3 regions of the Nonomuraea sp. 3N208 genome follow, and region 3 is predicted to be linked to each of the others. Evidence: riboswitches for the same ligand, from Rfam matches in the RefSeq annotation. Region 3 holds a riboswitch; each other region holds the start of a gene.
What was found. A riboswitch is a leader RNA that binds a small molecule or an ion and turns the genes downstream of it on or off. The one in region 3 is predicted to bind cyclic di-AMP.
Positions count from the first base shown of each region.

Region 1: it holds a riboswitch for cyclic di-AMP, as region 3 does, so the genes downstream of both, ACTWPT_RS20115 (NlpC/P60 family protein) here and ACTWPT_RS36280 (coiled-coil domain-containing protein) in region 3, are expected to answer to the same signal.
Region 2: it holds a riboswitch for cyclic di-AMP, as region 3 does, so the genes downstream of both, ACTWPT_RS02745 (C40 family peptidase) here and ACTWPT_RS36280 (coiled-coil domain-containing protein) in region 3, are expected to answer to the same signal.

Region 1 covers NZ_JBQQBR010000012.1:171,588-181,800, forward strand. The annotation lists gene ACTWPT_RS20090 (ATP-dependent Clp protease ATP-binding subunit) at 1-1,812, opposite strand, end outside; gene ACTWPT_RS20095 (histone-like nucleoid-structuring protein Lsr2) at 2,785-3,117, opposite strand; gene ACTWPT_RS20100 (RDD family protein) at 3,629-4,117, opposite strand; gene ACTWPT_RS20105 (RDD family protein) at 4,229-5,740, opposite strand; gene ACTWPT_RS20110 (amino-acid N-acetyltransferase) at 5,839-6,396, opposite strand; cyclic di-AMP (ydaO/yuaA leader) riboswitch at 6,674-6,824, shown strand; gene ACTWPT_RS20115 (NlpC/P60 family protein) at 6,920-7,873, shown strand; gene ACTWPT_RS20120 (LuxR C-terminal-related transcriptional regulator) at 7,878-8,090, opposite strand; gene ACTWPT_RS20125 (cytochrome P450) at 8,276-9,472, shown strand; gene ACTWPT_RS20130 (winged helix-turn-helix transcriptional regulator) at 9,462-9,863, opposite strand; gene ACTWPT_RS20135 (NADP-dependent oxidoreductase) at 9,943-10,213, shown strand, end outside.
Region 2 covers NZ_JBQQBR010000002.1:79,781-89,993, forward strand. The annotation lists gene ACTWPT_RS02735 (LysR family transcriptional regulator) at 1-488, opposite strand, end outside; gene ACTWPT_RS02740 (class I SAM-dependent methyltransferase) at 560-1,312, shown strand; cyclic di-AMP (ydaO/yuaA leader) riboswitch at 1,613-1,772, shown strand; gene ACTWPT_RS02745 (C40 family peptidase) at 1,846-2,355, shown strand; gene ACTWPT_RS02750 (hypothetical protein) at 2,584-3,402, shown strand; gene ACTWPT_RS02755 (M48 family metallopeptidase) at 3,537-4,787, shown strand; gene ACTWPT_RS02760 (glycosyltransferase family 4 protein) at 4,784-5,869, shown strand; gene ACTWPT_RS02765 (carbohydrate ABC transporter permease) at 5,866-6,783, opposite strand; gene ACTWPT_RS02770 (carbohydrate ABC transporter permease) at 6,780-7,655, opposite strand; gene ACTWPT_RS02775 (ABC transporter substrate-binding protein) at 7,655-8,947, opposite strand; gene ACTWPT_RS02780 (DeoR/GlpR family DNA-binding transcription regulator) at 9,131-9,928, shown strand; gene ACTWPT_RS02785 (ABC transporter ATP-binding protein) at 9,993-10,213, shown strand, end outside.
Region 3 covers NZ_JBQQBR010000028.1:9,599-19,811, forward strand. The annotation lists gene ACTWPT_RS36255 (helix-turn-helix domain-containing protein) at 1-176, opposite strand, end outside; gene ACTWPT_RS36260 (ATP-binding protein) at 411-890, shown strand; gene ACTWPT_RS36265 (TetR/AcrR family transcriptional regulator) at 1,172-1,867, shown strand; gene ACTWPT_RS36270 (VOC family protein) at 1,857-2,801, shown strand; gene ACTWPT_RS36275 (DinB family protein) at 2,825-3,325, opposite strand; gene ACTWPT_RS36280 (coiled-coil domain-containing protein) at 3,566-4,522, opposite strand; cyclic di-AMP (ydaO/yuaA leader) riboswitch at 4,528-4,664, opposite strand; gene galT (galactose-1-phosphate uridylyltransferase) at 4,733-5,806, opposite strand; gene ACTWPT_RS36290 (DeoR/GlpR family DNA-binding transcription regulator) at 5,803-6,582, opposite strand; gene ACTWPT_RS36295 (50S ribosomal protein bL37) at 6,729-6,806, shown strand; gene ACTWPT_RS36300 (TrpB-like pyridoxal phosphate-dependent enzyme) at 6,843-8,153, opposite strand; gene ACTWPT_RS36305 (uridine kinase) at 8,218-8,865, opposite strand; gene ACTWPT_RS36310 (hypothetical protein) at 8,938-9,285, shown strand; gene ACTWPT_RS36315 (phosphotransferase-like protein) at 9,303-9,794, opposite strand; gene ACTWPT_RS36320 (hypothetical protein) at 9,935-10,204, shown strand.

The DNA.
Region 1 (10,213 bases), on a different contig from region 3:
GCCGCCCTCCTCGTAGCCGACGTAGCCGGGAGGCGAGCCGAACAGCCTGGAGACGGTGTGCTTCTCCATGAACTCCGACATGTCCAGGCTGATCAGTGCGTCCTCGTCACCGAAGAGGAACTCCGCCAGAGCCTTGGACAGCTCGGTCTTACCGACACCGGAGGGACCCGCGAAGATGAACGAGCCACCGGGACGGCGCGGGTCCTTCAGCCCGGCGCGGGTGCGCCGGATGGACCGCGACAGGCCCTTGATGGCGTCGTCCTGGCCGATGATCCGCTTGTGGAGCTCGTCCTCCATGCGGAGCAGGCGCTGCGACTCCTCCTCGGTCAGCTTGAAGACCGGGATGCCGGTGGCGGTAGCCAGGACCTCGGCGATGAGCTCCTGAGTGACCTCGGCCACGACGTCCATGTCGCCGGCCTTCCACTCCTTCTCCCGGCGCTCGCGCTTGAGCTGCAGCTGCTTCTCCTGGTCGCGGAGGGCAGCGGCCTTCTCGAAGTCCTGCGCGTCGATCGCGGACTCCTTGTCGCGGCGCACGTTGGCGATCTTCTCGTCGTACTCGCGCAGGTCCGGCGGAGCGGTCATCCTGCGGATGCGCATCCGGGAACCGGCCTCGTCGATGAGGTCGATCGCCTTGTCGGGCAGGTAGCGGTCGCTGATGTAGCGGTCGGCCAGCTGCGCCGCGGCCACCAGCGCGTCGTCGGTGATGGACACGCGGTGGTGCGCCTCGTAGCGGTCGCGCAGACCCTTCAGGATCTCGATCGTGTGGCTGAGCGAGGGCTCGGCCACCTGGATCGGCTGGAACCGGCGCTCCAGCGCGGCGTCCTTCTCGAGGTATTTACGGTATTCGTCGAGCGTGGTCGCGCCGATCGTCTGCAGCTCGCCGCGGGCCAGCATCGGCTTGAGGATGCTGGCGGCGTCGATCGCGCCCTCGGCGGCGCCCGCACCCACGAGCGTGTGCAGCTCGTCGATGAACAGGATGATGTCGCCGCGCGTGCGGATCTCCTTGAGCACCTTCTTCAGGCGCTCTTCGAAGTCACCGCGGTAGCGGGAGCCGGCGACCAGGGCGCCGAGGTCAAGCGTGTAGAGCTGCTTGTCCTTCAGCGTCTCGGGCACCTCGCCCCTGACGATCTTCTGCGACAGGCCCTCGACGACGGCGGTCTTGCCGACGCCGGGCTCGCCGATGAGAACGGGGTTGTTCTTGGTCCTCCGGGAGAGGACCTGCATGACCCGCTCGATCTCCTTCTCGCGGCCGATGACCGGATCCAGCTTGCCCTCGCGGGCAGCCTGTGTCAGGTTGCGGCCGAACTGGTCGAGCACCAGGGAAGTCGACGGCGCCGCCTCCTGCGGCCCGCCCGCCGCGGCCGGCTCCTTGCCCTGGTAGCCGTGAAGCAACTGGATGACCTGTTGCCTGACACGGTTGAGATCGGCTCCAAGCTTGACCAGCACCTGGGCGGCCACACCTTCACCCTCGCGGATGAGCCCGAGCAGGATGTGCTCGGTGCCGATGTAGTTGTGACCCAGCTGCAAAGCCTCACGGAGCGACAGCTCGAGGACCTTCTTGGCCCGCGGGGTGAAGGGAATGTGCCCCGACGGAGCCGACTGGCCCTGGCCGATGATCTCCTCGACCTGCTGGCGCACACCCTCAAGGCTGATGCCCAGGCTCTCCAGAGCCTTGGCGGCAACGCCCTCACCTTCGTGGATCAAACCAAGAAGAATGTGCTCAGTGCCGATGTAGTTGTGGTTGAGCATCCTGGCCTCTTCTTGGGCCAAGACGACAACACGCCTCGCTCGGTCGGTGAACCTCTCGAACATCTCGTCGCTCCTCACAGAGCGGTCAGTCAGGCCGGTAAATCCGGTCCCGTCCTCCCGCATGCTAGCCCTGGCTCGGCGAACCGTGCCCACTCGCCGCTGACACGCTCTATAGCAGACACGTTCCCCGAGAGCAGGGCGTTCACCCTCATCCAACTACTGTTCGGGGGTGACGTGTTCCCGATACGCCGCAAGCGAACGATGTTTAGGGTGCTTCACGTCCGCGACACTAAATTGCCGCCCGCGGCGTACACAGATCAACACGCATCGGCCACCAGGCGCTTCGGGCGCACCGCCGTCAGGCCGACCCACGCCCGCGCATCTCGGATGCCACGTCCGTATCTGTTACGCAATCATCCTATGTCCCCATGCAATGGTTGGCCAAGTGCGCGCACTACGCCCTGAACACGACACGGCACCTACCGCACTCTCATGAAAATCTTCATCCGGTCAGCCGGGTTACCAACCTCATCAGGCACGACTGTCCAAGTGGTCACGGCATTCGCGGCAGGATGCACATGGGGAGGCCCGGCATTGTGCGGCACATGACCTGGGGAGCGGGTTTTGCCCGGCCTCACACGCGCGCGAGTCGAGATCCTGGATTAGAGCCGGTCTCAGGTTTTACTCAACGGCGGCGGGTGGCTCGCATACCTCATTCAACGTACGTTCCGGCGGCGCGATCCCGGCAACACCGCTCCCCCATCCGCGAGTATCTCTCCCCTGGAACGGGCCACCGCGGGGAATCGCCATTCGGGCACACGGAGGGCGACACCATCACATATACGGGCACCCGCCGGTGAAACGGCGCCAGGCATGGTCCACAACACGCGGCCAAAACGCCCGTCATATGGGGGAGCTGGAGATCATCCTCTTGGCGTTCCGGCATTCGGAACACCCTAGAGACGATCATGCGCTTATGGCGGCCGCCGGGGTCCAAGGCGAACATCATAAGCGCATGGTCGTGAGTCGGCTCGGTCAGTGAGCCGCTTCGTACTTCTCGACGACCGTGGAGGCGATACGGCCTCGCTCGCTGACCGGGAGCCCGTGGGCCTTGGCCCACTGACGGATCTCGGAGCTCTTCTCGCGGCTCATCGCACGGCTCCCGCCACGGCCACGACGACGCGTGGACGCAGCACCTGCCCGGCGCGCGTTCTGCACGAAAGGCGTGAGCGCGTCCCTCAGCTTCTTGGCGTTAAGGTCGCTGAGGTCAATCTCATAGGAGGAGCCGTCAATAGCGAAGCTCACCGTCTCATTGGCCTCGCCCCCATCGAGGTCATCGATGAGAATCTCCTGGATCTGCTTGGCCATGTACGCAATCCTTTCGCGGGCATTGTTTCATTCGCCTGCCCAAACATATACCCGGAAAGGCGCTGAGACAATTCAGCGCAGCGGGGATTCGGCTGACTAGCCGATCAGTTCTGCTTGTCGGCCGGCTCCTGGCCGTTACGGTGGCGCCTGGGGCCCTCGGCGCGGACCAACTTCACTACGCCAAAGATGAAGGCTCCGCCGACCACGACCGGGGGGATGAGCGCCGACAATACGTCTGTTAGGGCTTCCATTCGTCCTCGCCTCCACGGCTAGCGGGGTTTCGGGGCGCTATATGAGTGCGTGCGCGGCCCGCAGGAGCGCGGCGGACCTCATGAGCGCAAGGCGACAACCGCCCGCACCCGACCATAGCGGCACACAGATGCCCTGCGTGCGGCAGGTGCGCCAACATCCGGCAACCCGGACGCCCCATAGCCTAATGCCAGTCTCTCCAGGCTCCTTACCGGATCAAGCGAAAATTTTGCGAAAAGGCATCGGTGCAGGCACGGAAGGCTCAGCGAAGATCTTTTACGACGCGCGTTCCTGCCAGCTTGTCATGCGGCCCGCGCTCCAGCGGCTTGTCGATCAGGATGAGCAGCCCGACGCCGAACAGCAGCATTCCGGCCAGTAGATTGACCACCGGAATGCCCATGAGCATGAGCGGCCCCGGATAGACCAGGGACCGTTTGAGCGCCGCTCCCGGCGCCAGCTTCGCCGGGGCCAGGCGAATCCGCATGATCGCCTTGCCGAACGTCCTGCCGCGCCTGGAATGGGCCTGCCAGTCGTAGCCGGCATAAGCCAGTCCGGCCCCGAACCACGCGCACACACCCGGCAGGCGGCCGCCGAACACCTCCAGCACCCCGACAGTCCGGAAGATGCCCCAGAGCGCAATGAACAGAATGTAATAGAAGACCCCGAAGACGAGCGCTTCAATCAGGCGGGCGGCGAGCCGTTCCCACCATTCCGCCGGCAGCGAGGCCGCCCACGGCGGCGTCCCGGCCATAACCTCCACCTCGCGTCGAGACTACGGGTCCCTCTCACATTCTGGTACGGCCCCGCGGACAAAACATAGGGGCCGGCGGGAAGCCGGCCCCTATGTTTACGTGAGGGAGGACTACTTGATCTTCACCACCACGGTGCGCGCGAACTTGTCCGCGAACGTCTGCTGCAGCGGCTTGTCCCACAGCATGGAGGCGCCGTTCAGGGCGCACAGAAGGGGGGCGAGCAGGGTTCCGAAGGGCAGCCAGTAGAGGATGTAGGCGCCCCACGTCCCGAGCGCGCGCTTGAGTGCCGCGTCGTTGGGGATGCCGCCCGGTGGCACCGGGCCGCCGACCTGGACGACCTTGATACCCATGATCATCTTGCCGACGGTCTGACCCTTCATCTTGTGCATGAAGAAGTCGTAGCCGACGTAGACGGCGGTCAGGACGACCGCCATCACGATGCCGACGACGAACGAGCCGACCAGGCCCGTGCTCGCCCCGGTGGTCGAGCTGTAGCTCGCGACCAGGAACAGCCCGAAGATGAAGGACACCAGGCCCATCACGATGCCGAAGATCACACCGTCGACGATCCTCGCCACCAGCCGCTGCCACCACTCCGCCAGCGGAGCCGGTGCGCCCGGAGGCTGCACGCCGACCGGCTGCTGCCCATAGGCCTGGCCGTAGCCCGGCTGGCCGTAGGCGGCCTGCTGCGGCTGCCCGTAGGCCTGGCCGTACTGCTGCTGGTCGCCGTACTGCTGCTGGCCGTACTGGGGCTGGGCGTAGCCTGGCTGGGACTGTGCCTGCTGGCCGTAGCCTTGCTGCTGGCCATAGCCCTGCTGCCCGTAACCCGGCTGCGCCTGCTGACCGTAGCCCTGCTGGCCGTAGTCGGGCTGGGACTGCGCCTGCTGGCCATAACCCTGCTGTTCGCCGTAGCCCGGCTGCGACTGCGCCTGCTGACCGTAGCCTTGCTGGCCGTAGTCGGGCTGGGACTGCGCCTGCTGACCGTAGCCTTGCTGGCCGTAGTCGGGCTGGGACTGCGCCTGCTGACCGTAGCCCTGCTGCCCGTAATCGGGCTGGGACTGCGCCTGCTGACCGTAGCCCGGCTGCGACTGGGGCTGCTGACCGTAGCCCTGCTGCTGGGCGCCGTACTGCCCGGAGGAGGGTTGCTGGCCGTAGCCCTGCTGCGCCTGCTGGCCGTAGTCCGGCTGGGACTGCGGCTGCTGGCCGTAACCGGGCTGCTGGCCGTAGCCCTGCTGCGCCTGCTGACCGTAGCTCTGCTGGCCGTAGTCAGGCTGGGACTGCGGCTGCTGACCATATTGTGGCTGCTGACCGTATTGCTGCTGCTGGCCGTAGCCCTGCTGCTGACCGTAGTCCTGCTGCTGGCCGTACTGGGGTTGCTGGCCGTGCTGCGGTTGCTGACCGTGCTGTGGCTGCTGGCCATAACCCTGTTGCTGGCCATAGCCCTGCTGGCCGTACTGGGGCTGCTGCCCATAGGCGTCGTCCGCCCGGTAGCCGACCACAGTGACGTCGGGGTCGGGCTCGCCGGGGTGGCGGCCCGCGTTCTGCTGCCCGTACTGGGGGTTGCCGGGCGCAGAATTCTCGCCAGATTCGTCCTGCGGATACGGCGGCTGTCCGGTGCTCACCGTGTCACCTCGCTTCGAGTGCGCATGTGGCACGTGTCAGGACACATGCCCTGTGCTGCCCAACGTATCGACATAGGTATCAACAATCACCTTTCCAGCTAGTCAAGGCCTGCGTCACCCGATGTCAGGTGGAGCAGCATGCGGGTGTTGCCCAAGGTGTTCGGCTTCACGTGCTCCAGGTCCAGAAACTCCGCGACACCCTCGTCGTACGAGGCCAGCAGTTCGGCGTAGACCTCGGGTGACACCGGCGTGCCCTGGATCGGGCGGAAGCCGTGCCGCGCGAAGAAGTCGACCTCAAAAGTGAGACAGAATACACGTCGCAGCCCCAAATCGTTCGCCTGCCGTATGAGCGCGGAGACGATCCGGTGGCCGATTCCCATGCCCCGACACTCGGGATCGACGGCCACCGTGCGAACCTCGGCGAGGTCCTCCCACAGGACGTGGAGCGCGCCACACCCGACGACCCGCCCGCCGAGCTCGGCCACCCAGAACTCCTGTACGTCCTCGTAGAGGGTCACCGTGGCCTTCTCCAGGAGCCGGGGACCGGCGCCCGCGTAAGTGTCGACCAGGCGCCTGATCCGCCGCACGTCGGGCGTGCGGGCACGCCGGACCACCACCGCGGTCTCCGGCGTCGTCAGTTCGGCCACCTGCTCCATGGCTCTCCAGAGTACAGATGTCATTACGGCTCGGCCCTAACTCCCACGTCTGGCCCCATCCTGTGACATGCCAGGAGCCACATGGGTCCCAGCCCGGCTACTTCTGGCGTTCGGCAGAAGTAATGACAAAGAGGACATAAAGTCTCTTCTGCACGGTTGATCACGAGATCACCTTGTGACCCGGCAGTTGTGAAACCTCTACAGATCGAGCAGTTCTGGTTGAGCACGAACCCGGAGTGCATTAGTGTCCAGCGACGACGTTCCCCGCGTGTCGCGCGCGGGGGACACGCCAAATTCTCGCATGGGAAGCCGGGGACCCACCGGTGGCGAGCTCCGCACGCCACCACTGGGGTGAATCCGAGTTCTTCGGTAGGGCTGCTCCGGCCCGAACCCGTCAGCTAACCCGGTAGGCGTCAATGAGAGGAGCTGGTTGGTGAAGCGCACGCTGAGCCGTGGGGGGAAGTCGGCGGGCAGGCATGCCCGCCCTCCGGAACGGGCCCGGCTCTCACGCCGCCTCGGCGTGATGAGCATCACATTGGCCGCGCTCCTGATCGCCATCCCCGTCGCCGCTCCAGCGTCCGCGGACCCGAAGCCCTCACTCAAGGAGCTTTCCGAGCAGGTCGAGAAGCTGCATGTCGAGATCGAGACGCTGACGGAGCAGTACAACGGCCAGCGGGAGAAGTACAAGGTCGCACAGAAGGCCGCCGACGCCGCTCAGAAGACGCTGGCGGACAGCGAGGCCGACCTCGCCGCCAAGCGGGCCAAAGCCGCCATGCTCGCCCAGAACGCCTACATCACCGGCGGTCTGAGCAAGGCGCTGGCGTTCACGGCCTCCACCGACCCTGAGAAGTTCCTCGACCAGGCCGCGACCACGTACGCGCTGGAGCAGCAGCAGGGCGAGCAGGTCAACCAGCTTGCCAAGGCCATGGACGCCGCCACCCGCGCCAGGGCGGGCGCCAAGACCCGCATGGAGGACCTGCAGAAGATCGTCGCGGACCTCGACAGCAAGCGCGACAAGATCACCAAACTGGTGGCCAAGGCCGAGAGCAACCTGTTCAGGCGGGCCATGGGCGAGGCCGGCCGGGCCGGCTCCCGCGTACGCATCAACCTGCCGATCCCCGGCAACGGCAAGGCCGCCCAGGCGGCCAGGTGGGCGCTCACGCAGCAGCTCAAGCCGTACGTCTGGGGCGCCGAAGGCCCCAACTCCTACGACTGCTCCGGCCTGGTGATGGCGGCCTTCCAGCGGGTGGGCATCTCGCTGCCGCACTACACCGGCGACCAGTGGACCGCGGGCCGGCACATCGACAAGTCCGAACTACGCGCGGGCGACCTCGTGTTCTTCTACAGCGACCTGCACCACGTCGGCATCTATCTGGGCGGGGGCATGATGGTGCACGCCCCGCGAACCGGTGATGTCGTGCACATCGCATCGATCGCGAACCGGCCGTACGCCGGCGCGGTGCGCATCGCCGACTAGTTCGTCAGATCAGCTGTCGTCGCGCTGCCCAGGCCACGGCCTCGATGGCCGTGGCCACGCCGATGCGGTCGCAGATGCCCCGTAACCGCCGGCGTACTGTCCGCCCACTGATATCCAGACGTCTCCCCACGCGATCTACCGTGACCCCCTTGGCCAGCTCCGCCAGCAACGCCAGATCCGCGTGGCTCAGCTCAACGCCTTCAGTGAGCACATCCATCGGGAGCCCTCCCCCCCAACAGCAGAACTCGGACCTCACAACGGGCCAAAGCCGCTCGTCTCGCAGACGGTAAACGCATCCTGGAAAGGTCGTCAAGCGCAAGAATCTTCGCACTTGACGGGCACTATTGACATGATCCGTTATATGTGACGTACTCGCCATACGGCGACGAGACCGTCGGCACGATGAGCGAACTCATAGAGCGGTCCAACGGGCCCGGCCCGGGACCGATGGGCCCGGCCGACGTCTTGGGTTTTGATCCGAACGATCCGGACTTTCTGCGCGAGCCATACGCGCGCTACCGCGAGATGAGCGCTCGCGGGGCGATCTTCCGTACCCGCGCGGGACTGATCGTCGCCACCACCCACGAGTTGTGCGGAGCGATGCTCCGCGACCCCCGCTTCGGCCACGGCTCCGACCCCCCGTACGGAAGAGACCCAGGTCAGCCCGTTGAATCGTTCCTCTGGATGGACCCGCCCGACCACACCAGGTTGCGTGCTCTGGTCAGCAAGGCGTTCACGCCGCGCATGGTCGAACGGCTCCGCCCCCGCATCGAGGCGATCACCGCCGAGCTGATCGGCGCTTTGCCGGAGGAGGCGGACCTGGTTTCCGGTTTCGCCTACCCGCTGCCCGTCCTGGTCATCACCGAGATGTTGGGGGTGCCTCCGGAGGACCGTGAACGTTTCAGCGGCTGGAGCGAAATATTGGCTCGCAGCCTTGACCCGATGCTTACAGACGAGCTCGTATCGGAAACCGGCCGGGCCAGAAGAGAGTTTCGCGACTACTTCCGCGACCTCATTGCGATCAGGCGGGCGCAGCCGGGCGAGGACCTCCTGAGCGCACTGGCCCGGGTCGAGGAGCTCACCGAGCCCGAGTTGCTGGCGACCTGCGTACTGCTGCTCGTGGCCGGGCACGAGACGACCGTCAACCTCATCGCCAACGGGATTCTCCACCTGACCGGGCGTGGGCTGCTGCGGCACGCCGCCGAGCAGCCCAGGCAAGTGGTCGAGGAGGTGCTGAGGTACGACCCGCCGGTCCAGCTCACCTCCAGGATCGCGCTGGAGGACGCGGAGCTGGGCGGCGCGCCGGTGCCCAAGGGCGCGCTCGTGCTCGGAGTGATAGGCGCGGCCAATCGCGACCCGGCGGTCTTCCCCGATCCCGATCGGTTCGACGTGACCCGTGATCCCGGGCGGCACCTCGCGTTCGGGCTCGGGATTCACTTCTGCCTCGGGGCGACGCTGGCCAGGTTGGAAGGCGAGATCGCGCTCGCCGCTCTGGCCCGTGCGGCGCCCGGGCTGGAGCTGACCGACCCGGCGCCGCCGTACAAGTCGAATCTGGTGTTGAGAGGGCTGGAGTCCCTTCCGGCGCGGCTCAGGCGTTGACGGCGTCGTAGTGCCCCCTGGCCCGCTCGACGTCCTCGATGTGCGCCTCGGCCCAGCCTTTGATCGCGGCCACCAGCGGCATGAGGCTCTCGCCCAGCGGGGTGAGCTCGTAGTCGACGCGTACCGGCACCGACGGTGTGAGCGTGCGAGTGACCAGGCCATCACGTTCCAGGCCGCGCAGGGTCTGGGTGAGCATCTTCTGGCTGACGCCCGCGATGCGCCTGGCCAGGTCACTGTAGCGGCGCGGCCCAGCCTCCAGCGCCGTGAGCACCAGCGTGACCCATTTGTCGCTGAGGCGGTCGAGCAGCCTTCTCGAGGGGCACTGGGAGAAGTACGCGTCGAACGCCTGCCGGGCCTCTTCACGCCGCTCCGCGGCCGTCTTCGTGGCCATCCGTTCGCTCCTCCCAGTGGGTTACGCACTTACAGGTGCCTACTTACCACAAGAGAGTAACCCTTTCTAGGGTCGCAACATGACTTCGACGACTATGCGTGCACTCATCGGCGGTTCCGGCGCTCCCCGGCTGGTGGAGGTCCCGGTGCCGCAGGCAGGACCAAGGCAGGTGCGGATCAGGGTGGCGGCGGCGGGGGTGAACCCGTTCGACCTCGCGGTGGCGGCCGGGACGCTCGCCGACTATGGCGTGGCGCGGCGCCTGGACTCGTACGGTCTCGGCTTCGACGTCGCAGGAACCGTCGACCAGGTAGGCGACGGGGCGGGCTTCCTGGTGGGCGAGGAGGTGATCG
Region 2 (10,213 bases), on a different contig from region 3:
GCCGTGCCCGTCGTTCCTGAAGGGCCGGTCATGTCCCAGGAGGTCAGGAGGGCGATGTCGGTCTCACCGTCCAGTACGGCGGCGTACGGGTCGTGGTCGCCGGAGCGGACCGTGAGGGAGAGCTCCACGTCCGGATGCCTGGCCGCGAACGACCGGAACCGGTCGGGAAGGTAGCTGGTCGCGGCGCTTGGGAACGCCGACACCCGGACCCGTCCTGCCTCGGCCGTCGCGAAGGCTCGCATCCGCGTTTCGAACAGCCTCATACCCCGGAGCACCTCGTCCGCCTGCTCCAGCGCCGCCCGCCCGGCGTCCGTCGGCCGGACGCCACGCGGCAGGCGATCGAACAGCCGTACCCCCGTGTGCCGCTCCAGCGTGGCGATCTGCCGGGACACGGCGGGTTGCGTCATCGACAGCTCCTCGGCCGCAGCCGAGAACGATCCCAGCCTCCCAACCTCCACCAGCACCTTCAACGACCACACATCAAGCATGCATTGAGCTTATGGTTCTCATGCCGATCCCGCAGTGGTGTGCATGGCTGCGAGCGGTCATGCTCGGCTCTATGGACACAGAGACGATGGACAACCACCAGTACGCGTGGCTGAGTGAGGCGCTTCCGCGGGGGCCGCAGCGAATCCTCGACGCCGGTTGCGGGCGGGGCGAGCTGGCCGCCGCGTTGATGCGGCGCGGTCACCAGGTCACCGCCATCGACATCTCGCAGGAGGCCGTCGAGGCGGCGCGGGCGGCCGGCGTGCTGGCGGTACGGGCCGACATCGTGAAATATCCCGACTCTGCCGACGACGGGTCGGCCCCGGTGAGCTACTACGACGGTGGATCGTTGTTCGACGTCGTCGTCATGTCGCTCGCGCTTCACCACATGCATCCGCTCGAGGCGGCGCTGGACCGCGTGCTGTCGCTGCTCGTTCCCGGTGGGCTGCTGGTGGTGGACGAATTCGCGTGGGATTGGGCCGACCCGGCCGCAGCTACCTGGTTCTACGATGCCGGATCGTTGCTTGCCGCCGCCGGAGTGGCGGACTTCACACGCGAGCCCAGCGGCCCCGGACGGCACCCGGTCGAGCGGTGGCGGGAGGCGCACGTGGACCACGCCCCCGCGGACGACATGCTCGCCGCCCTCGCCGAACGGTTCGAGGTCGTGACCATGCGGCGAGAGCCGTACTTGTCGCGATATATCGGCGGAAAGCTGACGAACGGCAGCACCGACCTCCTCAACGAGCTATGGCGCATCGAACGGGACCGCATCGCCGCGGGATCGCTCCCGCACACGGGCTTCAGGATGACGGCGCGAAAGATGTGACGAAAGTGACAATTGGGACCTTACTCAACACTGTGCCGCCAATTGTGAGAAGGGTCACATTTGTATAACTGAACCTGGTGTTCCAGCAGGGACTTCCAAGCTGACTGGACCCGTTGTCGATCTTTACAACCTGACTGGCGTTTTGCCGATCCTTGACGTTTCGGCGTAGCTTCTGGCGTCGCAGCGAAAAGCCATGTCGCCGCGAACCCGCATCGGTCCGCCGATGTGAGCCAGATAGAGATCCGCCGGTCGCCGCCGTACGTCCCCTATGTCGAACAGACCTAGTCGAACAGAACAACGGACGGCGACCTGCCGAGTCCGTGCAGCCAGGAGGCACGGAGCCGGGGAACCATCGATCCCGATCCCAGGGATCAGGGGTGAATCGGCGCGTATCGCGCCGTAGGGCGACTTCCAGGCCCGAATCCGTCAGCTAACCCGGTAGGCGTTCGTGGAAGACTCAAGGAGCAATCCTGTCTACCTCCCTGCAAAACCCCCGTCTGTCCCGCATTGCCCTGAGTGGCGTAGCGCTCACCATGACCGTGACGGCCGGAGGTCTGATCCTCCATGCCCCGACGGCGCAGGCGGCGACGACCAGTGATTCAGCCGGTGCCTCCACGACCAAGGCCAGTACGACGGCTCGCTCCGTGACGTCGGCCAAGGCGCTCAAGGTCGCCCGGCAGAAGGCGAAGGCCCTCAAGGCCGTCGCCGTGGCCAAGGACCAGGTCGGTGACCCTTACCGGTACGGTGCCACGGGCCCTGGTTCGTTCGACTGCTCCGGCCTGACCCAGTACGCCTGGAGGAAGGCCGGGGTGACGATCCCCCGCGTGGCGGCCAGCCAGTTCGCCCGTATCAAGAAGAAGGTCTCCTGGAAGAACCTCCAGCCAGGCGACCTGATGTTCTTCAGTGGGCTCGGTCACGTGGGCATTTACGTCGGCGATGGCAAGATGCTCCACTCCCCGCGGACAGGCCAGCGGGTGCGTATCGACAAGCTGAGCAGCTGGCGCAAGGCGTCTTTCGTCGGCGCTGTCCGTCCCGGCGTGTGAGGAAAAGGGCCCCGATCCCATCGGGGCCCTTTCTTCATGCTTCCTTCTGGTACGGCAAGCCACCGTCCCCCAAACGCCGTACGGGGCCGAGGGCCTTCCAGGGAGACGGTTTCTGAGCCCTTCAGTGGCGGGCCGCCGTGACGACGCCATGTGGGCCGTCTCCGTGGCGCAGTGGGCCCGGCTCAGATCGGGTCCGGCCACGATCGGGCCCGGCTACGATCGGGGATCGTGTCCGAGCAGGTGAGCCGACGAGCCGTGGTGGCCGGACTCCTGCTCCTCGCCTTCGCCCCCGCCAGCGCCCCGGCCCTCGAATCCCCCTTCCTTCCCCCGCAAGCACGCGACCTGTGGCGCGACGGCGTCCTCCTGGCCCGCGGAACGCGTTCCCTCGTCGTCGGCCACCACACCCCGGCCAGCACGCTCGACGAGTTGGCACGGCGGGCCGACACGGCGGGGCGCCGGGTGTCGGACGTCCTCGGCCGGCCTGTGCGGCCGCTCGTCGTCGTCCCCCAGTCCGCCCCCGAGACGGCCGGGCTGGCCGGAGTGGAGCGGGTCGACGGGCTGGCCGCGGTGGCCGACCGCGGCCGGGTGATCGTCGTTCCCGAGGTCTTCGCCCGGCTCAACCCCATAGGGAAGGACGTCGTGCTCGCGCACGAGCTCACCCATGTCGTGGCGGGCACCGGGAACCTGCCCGTCTGGCTCTACGAGGGGTTCGCCGACTACGTGGGCTACCGGGACGCGGGGCTGCCCGTCCGGACGGCCGCCGCCGAACTGGGCGACGAGGTGCGGGCCGGGCGGGTGCCGAGCGAATTGCCCGGGCCTGCGGCCTTCGCGGCGGATGGCCGGGACCCGGTGCGGCTCGCACGGGCGTACCAGGAGGCCTGGCTGGCGTGTCGCTTCCTCGCCGACCGGTTCGGTGAGGAGAACCTGGTGAGGTTCTACCGTGATGCCCAGGCGGCCGGCGTCGATCGGGCGCTCGCCTCGCTCGGGCTCTCCGTGGCCACGCTGACGGCACGGTGGCGCGCGTACGTGCGGGACCAGCTCGCGTAAGGGGGAGGCAGATGAGCGAACGGCACGACACGGACGACGCAGAACTGGACACTACGGGCGCAGATCCAGCCGGTCGGCGCTCCGCCGATGACGGAGAGCGGGCCCGAGGGGGAAACCCGGGGGTGGATGAGGGCGTGGGGGATGCTGAGAGGGGGGTGCGTCGGCAGGCGGCGTTCGCGGCGATAGGGCTGGGGGCCGTGCTCCTGGCCGTGGCGGCCTTCACCACCCCCTGGCGGGTGCTGGCCGCAGGACCGCCAGACCCGGCCCGCGACTTCACCGCCGCCCAGATCGCCAGAGCGCAGGCGTTCGACGCGGCGACCACCCTCCCGAGCTACCTGTCGCTCGCCCTGTCGATCATCATCGCCGGCCTCCTGGTGGCCACCCCGATCGGCGCGAAGGCCGTGGGCCGGCTGAGAGGCCCGTGGTGGCTGAGGGTGATCCAGGGCGTCGTCGTCATCACCGCGCTCACCGAGCTGATCCGGTGGCCGCTCGGAATGTGGTTCGAGACGCTGCTGCGCGCCTTCGGGCTGTCCACCCAAGACTGGGCGTCCTGGGCCGGCGACCGGCTCAAGAGCCTGGGCGTGCAGGTGGCCATCCTCTGCCTGATGCTGGTCGTGCTCGTGGCGCTGGCTCGCAAGGTGCGGCGCTGGTGGATTCCGGCGGCCGTAGGGGCGTTCGCGCTGACGGTGGTGGCGTCGTTCGTGTATCCGGTGGTGTTCGAGCCGCTGTTCAACGACTTCACGTCCATGCAACAGGGCCCGCTGCGCAAGAACCTGCTGGCCATGGCCGAACGGGACGGCGTGCCGGTGGAGGACGTGCTGGTGGCCGACGCCTCGCGCCGGACGACTGCGCTCAACGCGTACGTGTCCGGCTTCGGTGCCACCCGCCGCATCGTCGTCTACGACACGCTGCTCAAGGCCCCGCAGCCGGAGGTGGAGCTGGTGGTGGCGCACGAGCTGGGCCACGCCAAGGACAACGACGTGCTCTCCGGCACGCTCATCAGCGGCCTGGGCGCCGGCCTGGGCGCGGTGCTGCTGTTCCTGGTGTTCGATCCGGTACGCCGCCGCGTCGGCGTCACCTCCATCGCCGACCCCCGCGCAGTGGGCGCGGTGATGGGCCTGATGACCCTGGGCTCACTGCTCCTGGGACCCGCGGAGAACCTGATCAGCCGCCACATCGAGGCCCGGGCGGACCTGCACGCCCTTGACCTCACCAGGGACCCGGCCACCTTTATACAAATGCAGAAACGCCTGGCAATCACCAATATTTCCGACTTGGCGCCGGATGCGGTGGAATATGTGCTCTATGCCTCGCATCCCACCAGCCCCCAGCGCATCGCCATGGCCCGCGCATGGGCGAAGCTGAACGGCATCCCGGTGCCGTGACCAATGTGCTCATCGTCACGAACGACTTCCCGCCCAGGCCGGGTGGCATCCAGTCGTTCGTCCACGGGCTCGCGCTGCGGACACCGGGCGTGGCCGTCTACGCACCCGCCTGGCCGGGCTGCGAGGAGTTCGACCGGCGCCAGCCGTACCGGGTGGTGCGGCATCCGACGCGGCTGATGCTGCCGACCCCGGCCGTGGCACGTCGTGCCGCCCGGCTGGTGGCCGAGCACGGGGCGGGCACCGTCGTGTTCGGGGCGGCGGCGCCGCTCGGCGTGCTCGCCCCGCACCTGCGCAGGGCGGGCGCGCGGCGCGTGGTGATGCTCACCCACGGCCACGAGGCGTCGTGGGCGAGCGCGCCGGGCTTCCGCGCCGTGCTGCGCAGGATCGGCGAGCACGCCGACGTGGTCACGTATCTCGGCGAGTACACGCGGCAGCGGCTCGTCGCGGCCATCCCGCCGGCCAAGCTCGTACGGCTCGCGCCCGGCGTGGACGCCGGCCGGTTCCGCCCCGACGTGCCCAAGGCCGAGCTGGGCCTGCAGGGGCGGCCGGTCGTGGCGTGCGTGTCGCGGCTGGTGCCGCGCAAGGGCCAGGACCAGCTCATCAGAGCCTGGCCTCAGGTGCTGCGGGCGGTGCCGGACGCCGTCCTGCTGCTGGTGGGCGGCGGGCCCTACCGGCGCACGCTGGAGCGGCTGGCGGCCGGGCACGAGTCGATCAGGTTCACCGGCACGGTGCCGGCGGCCGGCCTGCCGGGTCACTACGCCGCCGCCGACGTGTTCGCGATGCCGTGCCGTACCCGGTGGGGCGGGGTGGACGTGGAGGGGCTCGGGATCGTGTTCCTGGAGGCATCGGCCACAGGCCTGCCGGTGGTGGCCGGCGCGTCGGGCGGCGCGCCCGACGCGGTCAAGCATGGCGAGACCGGGCTCGTGGTGGACGGCACGGACCCGGAGGAGATCGCGCAGGCGATCGTCGAGCTGCTGAGCGACCCGGACAAGGCCCGCAAGATGGGCGCCGGCGGCCGCGACTGGATCGCAGCCGAATGGTCGTGGGAGCACGTCGCGGCCCGTTTCCAGAGCCTCCTCTAACCTTTGGTCGAGCCGAGCGTGAGCCCGGCCACGAACTGCTTGTGCAACATCTGGAACACGATCAGCGTCGGCAGCGCCACCAGCACCGACCCGGCGGCCAGCAGGTTGTAGTCGGTGAAGAACTGGCCGCGCAGGTTGTTCAGCGCCGAGGTGACGGGCAGCTTGTCGCCCGACGACATCAGCACCAACGCCCACAGGAAGTCGTTGTACATCCAGGTGAACTGCAGCGTGGACAGCGCCGCCAGCACCGGACGGCACAGCGGCAACGTCAGCCGCCAGTAGCGCTTCCACACCCCGGCCCCGTCCACCAGCGCCGCCTCGCTGATCTCCTCGGGGATCGTGCGCATGAAGTTGGCCATGACGAAGACGCAGAAGCCGAACTGGAACGCCACGTGGATGAGGATCAGCCCGAGGTAGGAGTCGTAGAGCGACTGCGAGCCCGACAACCACGCGGGCAGCGGGATCAGCGCGTAAAGGGTGTAGAGCGGGGTGATGAGGACCTGCGGCGGCAGCAGGTTCCCTGCGGTGAACACGATCAGCAGCGTCTTGCGGCCCGGGATGCGCAGCCGCGCGATCGCGAACGCCGTGAACGACGCCAGGAACAGCGTCAGCAGCACGCCGGGGATCACGATGATCAACGTGTTGAGGTAGTAGCGGGGTAGCTCTGCCTGGCTCCACGCCTGCCCGTAGTAGTCGAGCGTGAGGTGCTCGGGCAGCGAGAAGTAGCCGAGCCTGGCGGTCTCCTCGTACGGACGCAAGGAGGCGTACACCGCCAGCGCGAGCGGCAGCAGCCATCCCAGCGCCACCAGCACCAGGAACGCGTGCAGCAGGATCCGCAACGGCCGCACGGGCCGCCGTGAAGGCGATCGCTGCGCCTCGGCCGGGGGAGCAGCGGTCGGTGCGGTGAGCGTCATCGCCCCTCCTCCCTGAACAGCTGCGACAGGTAGGTGACGATGAACCCCAGCGAGATCACCAGCAGCACTACCGCGATCGCGGAGCCGAACCCGATCCTGCTGGCCTCGCCCACGATGTTCTCGGTCACGAGCACGGACAGCAGCTCGAGCCCGTTCCTGCCCTTGTTGATGGCGTAGACGATGTCGAACGCCCGCAGCGCCTCGATCACCGTGATCACCAGCACGATCACGTTGATCGGCCGCAGCGTCGGGAACACCACGCGGAAGAACGCCTGCCGTTCGTTGGCCCCGTCGATGGCCGCCGCCTCCTTCAGCGCCGGATCGACCGCCTTCAACCCCGCCAGATAGATGATCATGACGTAGCCGACGTGCCGCCAGGCGGCCGCGACCATGACGACCCAGATGTTGATCGAGCTGTCGCCGAGCCAGTCCACGCTCAGCCCGGTCACCGCGTTCAGCACGCCGTAGTCGGCGGAGTAGACCAGCTGCGCGATGAAGCCGACGACGGCCAGCGACAACACGACCGGCATGTAGAGCGCGCTCTGGTAGACGCGCGACAGCCGCAGCCGCCGGTCCAGCAGCACCGCGCAGAACAGCCCGAACGGCGTCGCGATCAGCCCGAGGAAGCCCAGCCACAACACGTTGTTGCGGATGGCCGACCAGAAGGGCGGGTATTCGGCGGTCAGATCGTGGTAGTTCTGCCCGCCCACCCACTCGATGGGGCCGATGCCGCCCCAGTCGGTGGCGGACAGCCCGATGGAGGCCAGCGTGGGCCCCCAGATGAAGCCCACGTTGACGATGACGGCCATCCCCAGCCCGATGACCAGAATGGTCACGTCGCGGGCGGAGTAGCGACGGGTCTTGACAGCCATCAGCGGAAGATGTTGGCCTTCTGCTTCTCGATGCTCGTCAGCAGGGAGTCGATCTCGTTGGGCTTGCTCACGAACGACTGCAGCGACGGGATCATCACGGTGGAGGCGAAGTCCGGCCGCGTGTCGCGGTCGAGGAACTGCGCGATGTGCGTGGCCTTCGACACCAGCTCGGCGCCGCGCTTCTGCAGGGCGCTGTAGCCGGAGGTGTCGGCCTTGGAGCTGGCCGCGAGCGTGCCCGGGTCCAGCTTGGTGGCGATGTTCTGCGAGGAGGCCTGGGCGAGGTGCTTGAGCAGCGCCTTGGCGCCGTCCACGTTCTTGGCCTTGGCGGAGATCATGTAGCCGTCGATGGGGGCGTCGATCGAGTCGGTGCCGTACTGCGGGTTGATCTCCGGGAAAGTGAAGAAGTCGAGGTCCTCGCGGTCGGCCTCGGGGAACTGCTGGGCGACGAACATGCCGAGCACGTACATCCCGGTCTTCTTCTGCGCCAGCGACTGCCCGGCCTCCTGCCACGTACGCCCGAGCGCCGCGGGCTGGTGGTACTCCATCAGCCCTCGCCACGTGTCGAACACCTGCTTGACCCGCGGGTCCGTCCACGACTCCTTGCCGCCCATGAGCGAGATGTGGAAGTCGTAGCCGTTCGTGCGCATGTTGAGGATGTCGAACGTGCCCATCGCCGGCCAGCCGTCCTTGTCGGCGAACGCGATGGGGATGATCCCGTCGGCCTTCATCTTCTTGGCCAGCGCGGTGAACTCGTCCAGCGTCGCGGGCGGCTCGTACCCCTTCTCCTGCCAGACGCTCTTACGGTAGAAGACCGCCCACGGATAGTACGTGGACGGCACGAAATACTGCTTGCCGTCGATGCCCGTCGACTGGTCCTTGAACGCCTGCGTGTAGTCGCCGCCGATCTCCCGCCACACGTCCGAGATGTCGATGGCCAGCCCCTGCTCGGCGAAGAACTGCATGCGGTATCCCGCGAACCAGGTGAACACGTCCTCGGGCGTGCCCCTGAGGTAGCGGTTGATGTTCTCCTGGAACGTGTTGTGGTCGACAGTGTTGATCTTGACTGTGGCCTGGGTGAAGGCCTTCACCTGGGTGTCGAGGGACTTCTTCGGGATCTCGTCGGAGGCGTTCGAGCCGATCGTGACCGTGCCGAGGTTGCCGCCGGAGGCAGTGCCGCCGCCGGGGGCGGGAGAGGGGGTGTCGGATCCGCATCCGACGAGGGCTGCGGGGACGCCGAGCGCGGCGGCTCCGAGCAGCAGATTGCGGCGGGATATCGGCAGTCGTTGGGCCATGGGGGTTCCTCCTAGCCGGACCCTTCAGATTCCCCCGAGTTCGCTCACCTTCATTCATCGAAAGGCCAACATTTCGGACTGTCAACGCACGGTTTCATGACGAATCGGCCACAGTCGCAGCGTCGCGATCGTGTCATCATGCGTGCGGGATGGTGTCGGAATCTGTTGGGATCTGGTGATGCGATGCTCGCCCCGCAGCGGCAGCAGGCGATTCTGGAGCTCGTCAGGCAGAACGGCGGCGTCCGGGTGATCGAGCTGGTGCGGGCGTTCGGCGTCTCCGACATCACCATCCGCCGCGACCTGGAAATGCTGGCCGAGCGCGGCCTGCTGGCCAAGGTGCACGGCGGCGCCACCGTTGTCGGATCCGGCATCGGGTCCACCGACGAGCCCGGCTTCGCCGTCAAGTCCGTACGCCAGGAGGAGGAGAAGCGGGCCATCGCCCGCCAGGCCGCCGCCCTGGTGGACGCGGGCACCGCGGTGGCGCTGTCGGCGGGCACCACTACGTGGGCGCTCGCGCACCGCCTGGCCGCCGTGCCGGCCCTGACCGTCGTGACGAACTCGGTGCGCGTCGCCGACGTCTTCCAGCGCTCGGGACGTACCGACCAGACGGTCGTGCTCACCGGCGGCGTGCGCACCCCCTCCGACGCCCTGGTCGGACCGGTCGCGGTGACGGCGATCCGGCAGCTCAACGTGGACCTGCTGTTCCTCGGAGTGCACGGCATGACCGTCCGGGCCGGCTTCACCACCCCGAACATGATGGAGGCGGAGACCGACCGCGCGCTCGTGGAGGCCGCCGGGCGGCTGGTCGTGCTCGCCGACCACACCAAGTGGGGCACGGTCGGCATCAGCACCATCGCCAAGCTCGGCGAGGCCGACATGCTCGTCTCCGACTCCGGGCTGCCCCGGCCGGCCAGGGAGGCGCTGGCCGAGCAGGTCGGCGAGCTCGTCATCGCCGACCCGGCCGGGCCGCGGCCGGCGTAGCGCCGGCGAGCTTACGATCGCCGGCCCTGACGCGGGGGCGACGTCCGCGATTAGCCTGGCGGTCATGAGCTCCACGCGCCGCAGCGTCGCGGAGGCTGCGGGATTAGTCTGGCACGCCGGCCCCATCCGGGCGGTGTGCCACGGGATCGTCACCCTCGTCCAGGCGGCACTGCCGGTCTCGGTCGCCTGGCTGACCAAGCTGGTGCTGGACGAGCTGGTCCGCGGCGCCACCGTCGCCGAGCTGGCCGTGCTCCTCGTGCCACTGGTGGCCGTCGGCGTGTCCAT
Region 3 (10,213 bases):
CGTTCCTTGAACCCCACTCGACCCAGCTCCATGCGGCTGATCTTGGATTCGGAGCCACGGATGAGGTGGCCCGCCTCCTCACGAGTGACGTTCTTCGCTTCCCTGAGCTTGCGCAGCTGGGAGCCCAGGAGGATGCGCAGCGCCGTCGGCCCGGAACCCGGCTGGTTCTGCGTCACTTTGCCTCCTATCAAGGTCCGCACACACAGTGACACCACATCGGCTTGAATGACAAGGTCTCAACCTGGTGTCCGATTCCGGGATCTATGCCCAGAAAACGCCGCTTGCTACTGCACATTGCACCTGCACGTGCATTTGGGTCTTGCAGACGCAGCGGCCGTGACCCATGATGGCTTAGTGCATATTGGGCCAAACATGCACTAACCAAGGCTGAACGGGGAGGTATCGGCGGCATGGTGGAGGACCCTCTGGCCACTGCCGATTGCCTCCAGATCACCCGCGAGGTTGGCTTCGACCACCTGCTCATGGGCGGCGGCAAGCCTTACTCGACCGCGTGCCCGTTGCCCTTTCAGGCCGACTCGGTGAAGACCGCCCGAGACGTGACCCGCTCCACACTGCAGGACTGGGGACTCCACGACCTGAGCGACGACGCCGCGCTCGTGGTGTCGGAATTGGTGACGAACGCGGTCAGGTACGCAATGCGCGCAGCCGGGCGGCGGGAGATCGAGTTGCTGCTCATGCGGGTCGCCCCGCACGTGCTGCTGGCGGTGGCCGATCCCAGCGACGAGGTGCCGCGCCCCAAGGAGCCCGATTTCATCTCCGAGAACGGGCGCGGCCTTTACATCGTCGAAACGTACAGCCAGTGCTGGGGCTGGGACCCCCTGGCTCGCGGCGGCAAGGCTGTGTGGGCGCTCTTCCGCACGGAAGACTGACCCAGCCCAACCCTTAGATCTGTTACGGCGTCGCCGAAGTGGGCCGCCACCCGCCCCACTTCGGCTGACAGTGCGGCGAGCCTGGGGCGAGAGCGGCAGCTTGCGTGACCAACGGAGCCCCGTGCGAGCGCGACCATGAGCAGGGCCCTCCAGGAACACGGCCTCTGACCCCCTTCACCGGCGGGCCGCCGTTACGGCGCGCATCGTGGGCCTTCTCCGTAGTCTCGCTCGTGACCAGAATGCTAGATTGGTCACCGGTCAACAGTCACGAGGAGGCCTTTGTGCGTGCCGATCATTGGGAGCGGGCTGACCGGATCCTCGACGCGGCGAAGGAGCTGCTGCTGCGCTGGGGGTACCGGCGGGTGACGATCGACGAGATCGCCAAGCGTGCCGGAGTCGGCAAGGGCACGATCTACCTGCACTGGCGTACCCGCGAGCAGTTGTTCTTCGCGGTCGGCGCAAGGGAGGCGGTCGCCATGCTGGACGCGGTCGTCGCGGGCATGCGCTCGGATCCTGCCGAGATCGCGCTGCACCGGTACATGCGCCGGTTCTTCCTGGAGGCGATGCGGCGGCCGGTACTGCGGGCGATCTTCACCAGGGACGCCGAGACGCTCGACAAGTTCCTCGCCAGCCCGGCCAGGAAACCGCTCGAGGGCGCCAAGCTGCTCGCCTCGCGCGAATACCTGGGTGTGCTCGCCCGGCACGGGTTGCTGCGGGACGGTCTGCGGCCCGAGGACCTGGACTATCCGCTGCCGACGATCGTGTTCGGGTTCTTCGCGATCGAGCCCCTGCTGCCGGCCGAGGTCACGCTCGGCCTGGAGGAGAAGGCCGATGCCTTGGCCGACACGCTGCGCAGGACGTTCGAGCCGGAGCGGCTGCCGGACTGCGCGCCGGCGGCGGAGCGGGTGATCGAGATCTTCGAAGGGCTCTCACGTGACTTCCATGACGCGGCATACGGAGGCGGAAATGGGACATGACATCGGCGGGCTGCACCACGTGGGGCATGTCGTCCATGACCTGGAGCAGGCACTCGAGCGGTACCGGCGGATGGGATTCGTGCTGCCGGGGCCCGCGTACCCGGTGGTGGGCGAGCCGCCCGAGCCGGTCGGGGTGGGCAACACGCACGCGTACTTCACGGGCACCTTCGTCGAGCTGGTCACCGTCGCCGGGGCGGGGCGGGTTCCCGAAGACGCGCGGCTGATCCCGCTGCGGGCGCCCGTGGAGCGGCTGCCCGCGCTCCAGGAGGCCGTCCGCGGCACGGCGGCGAACCTGGAGGCCTGCCTTCGGCGCTTCGAGGGCGTGCACATCCTGATGTTCGACTCGCCCGGCATCGATGGCGCCGCCGCGCGACTGACGGCGAGCGGCGTCGGGCACGGCGGGGTCCAGGCGGCCCAGCGGCCGGTCGAGACGGCGGACGGGCTGCGGATGGAGCCCGTGCGGTGGCTGGAGATCGACGGCGCCGGGCCGGGGCTCGTGCCGGAGGGGCGGGTCGGGCTGGCGGAGAACGCCTCCGCGCATGCCGCGGCCGGCCATCCCAATGGCGCGGTCGAACTGGTCGAATCCGTGTTGTGCGTGGCCGACGACGAGCTGGACGAAGCCGAGCGGCGTTATGAGAGTTATGTGGGGCGTCCGGCGTCGCGGGTCGGGGTCGTGCGGACGTTCACGCTCGGCGATGGCCCGGCTCGCGTCACGCTGGTCGGCGCATCCGGGCTGGACGGGCTGTTGCCGGGCGAGGGCGCGGGGGCGCTGCCCGGGTTCGCGGCGTACGCGGTGGCGGTGCGGGACATCGCGGCCACCGAGCGGTTCCTGGGCGAGGCCGGGGTACCGGTCCGCGAGAGCGCCGCGGGCGAGATCTTCGTGTCCGCCCGCGAGGCGCTCGGCACCGCGATCGTCTTCCGTCAGGCAGGCTGACGGCCGAGACAAGGCTGGGACCGTTACTCTCCGGTAATGCCGTCGATACGCTCGCGTAGAAGATCGGCGTGACCGTTGTGGCGGGCGTACTCCTCGATCATGTGGACGAGGATCCAGCGGTGCGTGCAGTCCTGGCCGTTGCGGTCGCCGACGGCGTCCAGCGGCTTGGCGGCGGAGATGGCGCGGGCGCGCTCGATCTCGTCCTGCCACGTGGCGAACGCCTCCTCGGCCGAGGCGGTGTCGACGTCGTTGAAGTCGGCGTCGTTGTCGCGGTCCTTGTCCCACAGCTTGGGGACGTCCTCGCCGTTCAGCACGCGGCGGAACCAGGCGCGTTCGACGTGCGCCATATGCCTGACCAGGCCGAGGAGGGACAGGGTCGAAGGCGCGGCGGAACGCAGGCGCAGCTGCTCGTCCGACAGGCCCGCGCATTTGACGGCGAGGGTGGCGCGGTGCCATTCGAGCCAGTTGTTGAGCACCGTCAGCTCATCACCGGTGAGGGGTGGCGGGGTACGGGAGTCAATCACGAGCCCTGACCTTACCTTCGGCCCGGTGTGTGCTTTGGAGCAGCCGGTAGACGGCTTCGCGCACTGCTTCGTCCCTTACGTTGCGGATGAGGGCGTCAGGGGGCAGGTCTCCGCCTCCGTCTTGAGGGCGGGATCGCGGAACCATCCCGCCCTCGTCAGGCGGGCCGGCCTGCCCGGCTGTGCAAGTCGCTGTCCGCGCTGCCGTTGCCGCGGGCGCACAACCCTGACCCTGCGGCACTTCTAGTGCATGGAGATGTGCACGTGGTCGAAGTGGTTCTCGGTGATGCTGCCGCGGTTCCCCATCGTGCTCCAGCCGGAGCCATGGTTGATGCGCTGCTTCCAGATCACGTACTTGATCCCGAGCTTGTCCGTGTTCTTGATCGCCCACTCCGCGATCCGGTCGCCGAGTGCGAGGTTCGCGGCCGTCGGCATCGAGCCTCCGGTGCTCATCATGAAGTCGCAGGCGCGTCCGAGCGGGTGCTCGCCGCCTGAGCCTGAGCGGAAGCAACCCACCGTGTACGGCAGCGAGAAGTTCTTCCGCACCTGCTCGCGCATGAGCTGGGTCCGGGGGGTGATGTTGTCGGCTCCGGTGGGAAGTTCGGGGGCCCAGCTGCCGTCGGAGTTGCGGCCGGTGCCGAACGGCACGAGGTCCTCGAGCTTGTTCTTGATGTCCTCGATGACGTCCTCGGCCTCGTCGCGCTGCTCGTCCACCTCGGCCGCGTCCTTGCGGATCTCGGCCGCCAGCGCGGCGGCCTCCTCGGCGGCCTTCTCCTTGTCGTCGCGGGCCTTGGCCACGCCCAGCACGAACGCCTGCTGCTCGGCGGTCAGCTGGTTGAGCACGGCAGCGCTGCCGCCGTTCGCGGGCATCATGAATCCCGGCACCGGGGGGTTGCCGTTCTGGTAGCGGAGCCTGGCGATCTCGGCGACCCGCTGCTGGGCCGCGGTCAGCGTCTGCTCCGCCGTGGCCAGGCGCTCATCTGCCGTCTTGGCGGCCTGCTGGGCCTTGGCCAGCTCGACGCGCTTGAGGTTGTACTGCTCGATGAGCTTATCGATCTTGCTGTTGAGCTTCTTGAGCTGGGCGCGGAGCTCGGACTCCGTCGGTTTGGGGGCCGCCGACGCCGCGGTCGCCGGGAAGAAGGCGACGGCGGCGGCGGTGATGAGGCCGATGGCAAGACTCGCGGGGGACGAAGCCGCCACGTAGATGTTCCTCTCCCTCTGCCGGCCGGGTTAGCTGACGGGTTCGGGCATGGGAGGCCCCTACCACCGAAGTGGATTCACCCCAAGTGCGGTGGGTCCCCGGCTCCCGGGCAACACGCCCGGGATTAGGCGGGCAACGGCCGTTACGGCCGGTGCTTATCGGGATATTAGTGGTAGATCACGGGTCATGCGACCTTAAGTAGAAATCTATTAGTGATCTACTCGTGATCGAAGCATGCGTGCGGCCTCCTCCGGTAGCACGTCGTTGACGAAGGCCCCCATCGCCGACTCCGACCCCGCCAGGTACTTCAGCTTCTCCGGTGCACGCCTGATGCTGAACAGTTCAAGGTGCAGGTACGCCAGCTCACGGTCCCGTCGTACCGGTGCCTGGTGCCAGGCCGCGATGTAGGGCATCGTGACGCCGAACAGCCCGTCGAAGGCCCGCAGCACCGACGTGTAGAGCGGCGCGAACGCGGCCCGCTCCGCCTCTGTCAGCGCCGCCAGGTCGGGCACCTGCCGGTGCGGATAGATGTGCACCTCGAACGGCCAGCGAGCGGCGGCGGGCACGAAAGCCGTCCACAACTCGTTGGCCGCCACCACCCGCGTGCCGGCGGCCCGCTCTGCGGCCAGGACGTCGGCGAACAGGTGCCCCTTGTAGCGAGAGGCGGCGCCCAGTTGCAGCTTGGTCCGCGGGGTGACGTACGGGTAGGCGTAGATCTGGCCGTGCGGGTGCGCGAGCGTGATGCCGATCTCCGAGCCTCGGTTCTCGAAGCAGAAGACCTGCTCCACGCCCTCGACGGCGGACAGTTCGGCCGTGCGGTCGGCCCATGCTTCCATGACCAACTCGACCTGGGCGTCGGACAGCTGAGAGAAGGACGAGTCGTGCTCCGAAGTGAAGCAGACCACCTCACAGCGGCCCGCGGCCGGACGGACCTCACTCAGCCCGCCTACTTGCTCATAAGTCCCGAAATTCCCGGAAAAAGAGGGGAAGCGGTTCTCGAACACCACCACGTCGTAGTCGTACGCCGGGATCTCCGTCGACCGCGTCTCCGACGAGGGGCACAGCGGGCACTCGGCCGCTGTGCCGGTCGGCTGGTGCGTCCGCGTCTGCCGGTGCCCCGCGATCGCGATCCACTCCTCGGTCAGCGGGTCGTAGCGCAGCTCGGAAGCCACCGGCCGGGGGTCGAGCGTCCGCCGGTCGATCGCGCTCCTGTCGGCGTCGTCCCGCCGGTCGAAGTAGATCAGCTCTCGGCCGTCGGCCAGGTGGGTGATGGTGCGCTTCAAAGCGAGCCCTCCGCGATGATCAGTTCACCGGCCGCTTCGGCCAGGTGCGTACGTGCTTCCTCCGGCAGCCCCGCGTCGCTGATGACCACGTCGGCCTCGGTCAGCTCGGCGATGGTGCTGATGCCCACCGTGTTCCACTTGGTGTGGTCGGCCGGGACGACCAGGCGGGTGGCGGCCGCCACCAGCTCCCTGTCGGTCTCGGACTCGAGCAGGTTGGGCGTGGTGAACCCGGCCCGCACGCTCATCCCGTGGACGCCGAGGAAGAGTGTGTCCACGTGCAGGCGGCGGATCGCGGCCACGGCCACCGGACCCACTAAGGCGTCCGACGGCGTGCGTACCCCCCCGGTCAGCACCACTGTGCGGTCGGCGCGCGGATTGCGGTGGAAGACGTCGGCCACGGGGATGGAGTTGGTGATCACGGTGAGCTCGGGCACGCCGATCAGGTGATGCGCCAGCGCCCAGGTCGTGGTGCCCGCGGACAGCGCCACGGCGGTGCCGGGGCGCACCAGTTGCGCCGCGCGGCGCGCGATGGCCTGCTTCTCCTGCTGCTGGCGCGCGGACTTCGCGGTGAAGCCCGGCTCCTCGGTCGATCCCGGGCCGAGGGCGGTCGCGCCACCATGCACCTTTTCCAGCAGGCCCCGCTCGGCCAGCACCTCGAGGTCGCGGCGAATGGTCATGTCGGAGACGCCGAGCTCGCGGACGAGGTCGGCCACCCGGACACCGCCGTTGCTGCGTACGCGTTCGAGGATCGCCTGCTGACGCTGCTGTGCGAGCACGCCCGCTCCTTCCAACAGATTCCACCAAATTATGACACGGATAAGTTCGGGGAATGTTAGGTCGGGTGGCGTCGCTTGCCTGGTCGGCGCAGGCGAGAGACGGTGGGGGATCAATGCCGTAGCACCCGATCATCGGAGGCGAGCGTATGGCCAAGCGCGCACGCAAGGGCAAGGCACGCAAGAAGAAGAAGGCTAACCACGGCAAGCGGCCCACCGCACGCTGACTCGGGTGGCCGCCTCTGCCCGGCGGCCACCCGGTTTCACCCGGGCAGTTCGGTGAGTGCCCGGTCGATGCGGTCCTGCGGGAGCGTGTAGTCCTCCAGCTGCCCGGCCAGGTGGCGATCGTAGGCGGCCAGGTCGAAGTGCCCGTGGCCGCAGAGCGCGGTGAGGATGACCTTCTCCTCGCCGCTTTCCTTGCATCGCAGCGCCTCGGCGATCGTCTCGGCGAGCGCGTGCGTGGGCTCAGGGGCGGGCACGATGCCCTCCGTCCTGGCGAAACGCACGCCGGCCTCGAAGCATTCGTTCTGGGATCGGGTGACGGCCTCGAACAGCCCCAGCTCGTACATGTGCGACAACAGCGGCGACATGCCGTGATACCGCAGGCCGCCCGCGTGGATCGGGTCGGGTACGAACGAGTGCCCCAGCGTATGCATCTTGAGCAGCGGCGTGAGCCCGGCGGTGTCGCCGAAGTCGTAGGCGTAGACACCGCGGGTGAACGACGGGCAGGCGGCGGGCTCGACCGCGCGGAACACGGTCTGGATCCGTCCCGCCAGCTTTTCCCGCAGGAACGGGAACGTCAGGCCGGCGAAGTTGGAGCCGCCTCCGGTGCAGCCGATGACCAGGTCGGGCATCTCGGGGAGCTGCTCGAGCGCCTCCTCGCCGATCACCGTCTGGTGCATGAGCACGTGGTTGAGCACCGAGCCGAGCGCGTAGCGGGCATCCGGGGTCGCGGCGGCCACCTCGACGGCCTCGCTGATCGCGATGCCCAGGCTGCCCGGCGAGTCGGGGTGATCGGCGAGCACCTTGCTGCCCGCGCCCGTCACGGTGGACGGGCTTGCGTGCACGGTGGCGCCGTACACCTGCATGAGGGAGCGGCGGTACGGCTTCTGGTCATAGGAGGCGCGGACCATCCAGATCTGGCATTCGACGTTGAACTGGGAGCACGCGAACGCCAGCGCCGATCCCCACTGCCCGGCGCCCGTCTCTGTGGTGAGCAGTCGCACGCCCTCGCGCGCGTTGTAGAAAGCCTGTGGCACGGCCGTGTTCGGCTTGTGCGAGCCCGCGGGCGAGACGCCCTCGTACTTGTAGTAGATCCTGGCCGGCGTACCGAGCGCCTTCTCCAGCCGCCGCGCCCGGATCAGCGGCGTCGGCCGCCAGAGCCGGTAGACGTCGAGCACCTCCTGCGGGATCGCGACGAACCGCTCCCCGCTGACCTCCTGCGCGATCAGCTCCATGGGGAAGAGCGGGGTCAGATCGTCCGGTCCTATGGGCTGCCTGGTGCCGGGATGCAGCGGCGGAGGCGGCGGGGCCGGCAGATCAGGAACGATGTTGTACCAGTTGCTGGGGATCATCGATCCAGTCTGCGCCCAGAACGGGCCGCATTCCAGCATTCCCCACAAGGTTGGTTGAATGACTTCACAGGTGCCCTACTCGGCCGCTGACGACCAGGACGGCGAGCCGATCCGGATGATCGGCCCGGACGACGACGTCCGCCGCTTCCTGAGGGCGGACCTCCCGCTCGTACCGCTCGTAGGCGGGCAGCCGCCACCGCTCGCTGTCGAGCGTTCCGCGCTCGAGGGCCTTGGCCGACAGCCATAGGTGCACGCTGAGGTCGAACGTCAACCCGCGCCCCAGCAACAACGTCCCATCGACGAGCACCACCCCGCCCTCGGGCAGCTCCTGGTACCGCACCCGGTACGCCCGATCCACCCGGCTGTCCCAGAGCGCCGGCAACACCCGCCCCGACCCGCCCGCGTCCAGCGGCTCGAGCACCTCCCTCCGCAGGCCCTTCACGTCGAGCCAGTCCTCGTAGAAGGCGTCGGGATCGGTCCTGCCGTGCTCCAGGCGCAGCGACGCGGGCCGCAGGAAGTCGCCCGCCGACACCCGCACCACGGGCCGCCCGCGCAGCCTGAGCGGCGCGACGAGCTCGTCAGCGAGCGTCTCGGGCCGGGTGGCAGGCGCCCCGTCCACGGCCACCCGCACCCATTCGCCCCGCGGCCGTCTGGAGACGAGCTCGGCCAGTTCCTCTACGAGGAGGTCATGGGAGATCGGTCGCGCACGCATCATCCCTAGCTTACGATCGCCGATTCCGCGACAGCCTTGTAGGCATGCCCCTGATGCGCTGAGGATGTGCGCATGGATGAGCAGGAATCAGCGGAGGTCTTCCGTGGCACGAACCTCGTTCCCGCCGCTGGCGAAACGGTGGTGCACAAGGGGGTGGCGAACCTGTGGGCGGGGCCAGAGGCGGTGGGCGGCCGCCTGTGGCTGACCAGCCGGTCGCTCGTATTCCGTTCGCATGCGGTGAACGTCCAGAGGGGTGTTTGGGCGTGGCCTCTGGAGGAGATCGTGTCGACCGCACCAGTCAACACGCTCGGGATCGTCCCGAACGGGATGGAGGTCGTGCTGCGGAACGGGGAGCGGGTGCGATTCGTCGTACGCAAGCGACGTGTCTGGATGCAGGCCATCGAGCACGTAAAGGACTGAGCTCCGAGCCGCCCGGCTCAGCCGGGTGCGTCTATGGCGCGGCGCGTGTCCCTCGCGCGCCAGGCGGTCACCACGGACTGCGCGAGTGCGGATGTGACTCCCTGACTGGCGTCCACCTCATAGTCGTACGGACCGAACGTGTGGATACCGTCCGACTCGACGTGACTGCGGCCCTCCCCGATCCACCGATCCCCACGCTCACGCTCCCTCCGGTCGATCTCCGCGAGCTCGCAATGAACCCCAACGAGTAGGACGTCGAACCCCGCCAGCAGGCGGGCCAGGTCTTGCCGCCACTCCGCGAACTCGATGACGTGCTCCACGAGCAGATCGTTGCCCGCACCCGCCAGAGCAGGCAAACACCGATGAAAGCCGTCGAAGAACCGCGGCCGCATCTCCTCCCACCATGCGAACGGCCCGACGCGGTCGCGCCGCTCGGGCAACATCCCGCTCTCCACGAACCGGTCGGAGGAAACATGCAGAAACGGCTCGTCCAGCGTGCGCTGCGCCATTCAAAACGCTGCCACGTGCCAAGATGGCACCATGACGACTTCCAGAAAGGACGATGGCGCGTAGGCCGCCCGCGCGAGTGCGCGCCGACCTTCCTCGCCACCGGAGGTCCACCGACGAACCCGTCCCCGCCATCCCCGGCGTGTCCCCACGAGGCCGTGCGGCCGTCGCCCGCCTCGAACGCACCCGCTTCTGGGCCGGCGCCGCCGCCGAGGCGCTGCGTGCGTGGTCGCTCTTCATGAGGGATCCCGCATACCGCCTGTTCGACCCCAGTCCTGGATGCGGCCTGATGATGTGCTGCCCCGACCCGGTGGAGCTGCGCGCCATCCTGTACGCGGTCCTCACCGTCCTCCCGCCCCGGGACGCTCGTGCCTTACGCAAACGCGTCCACGGATTTGACGGGCCGTGGTGACTTGATCGG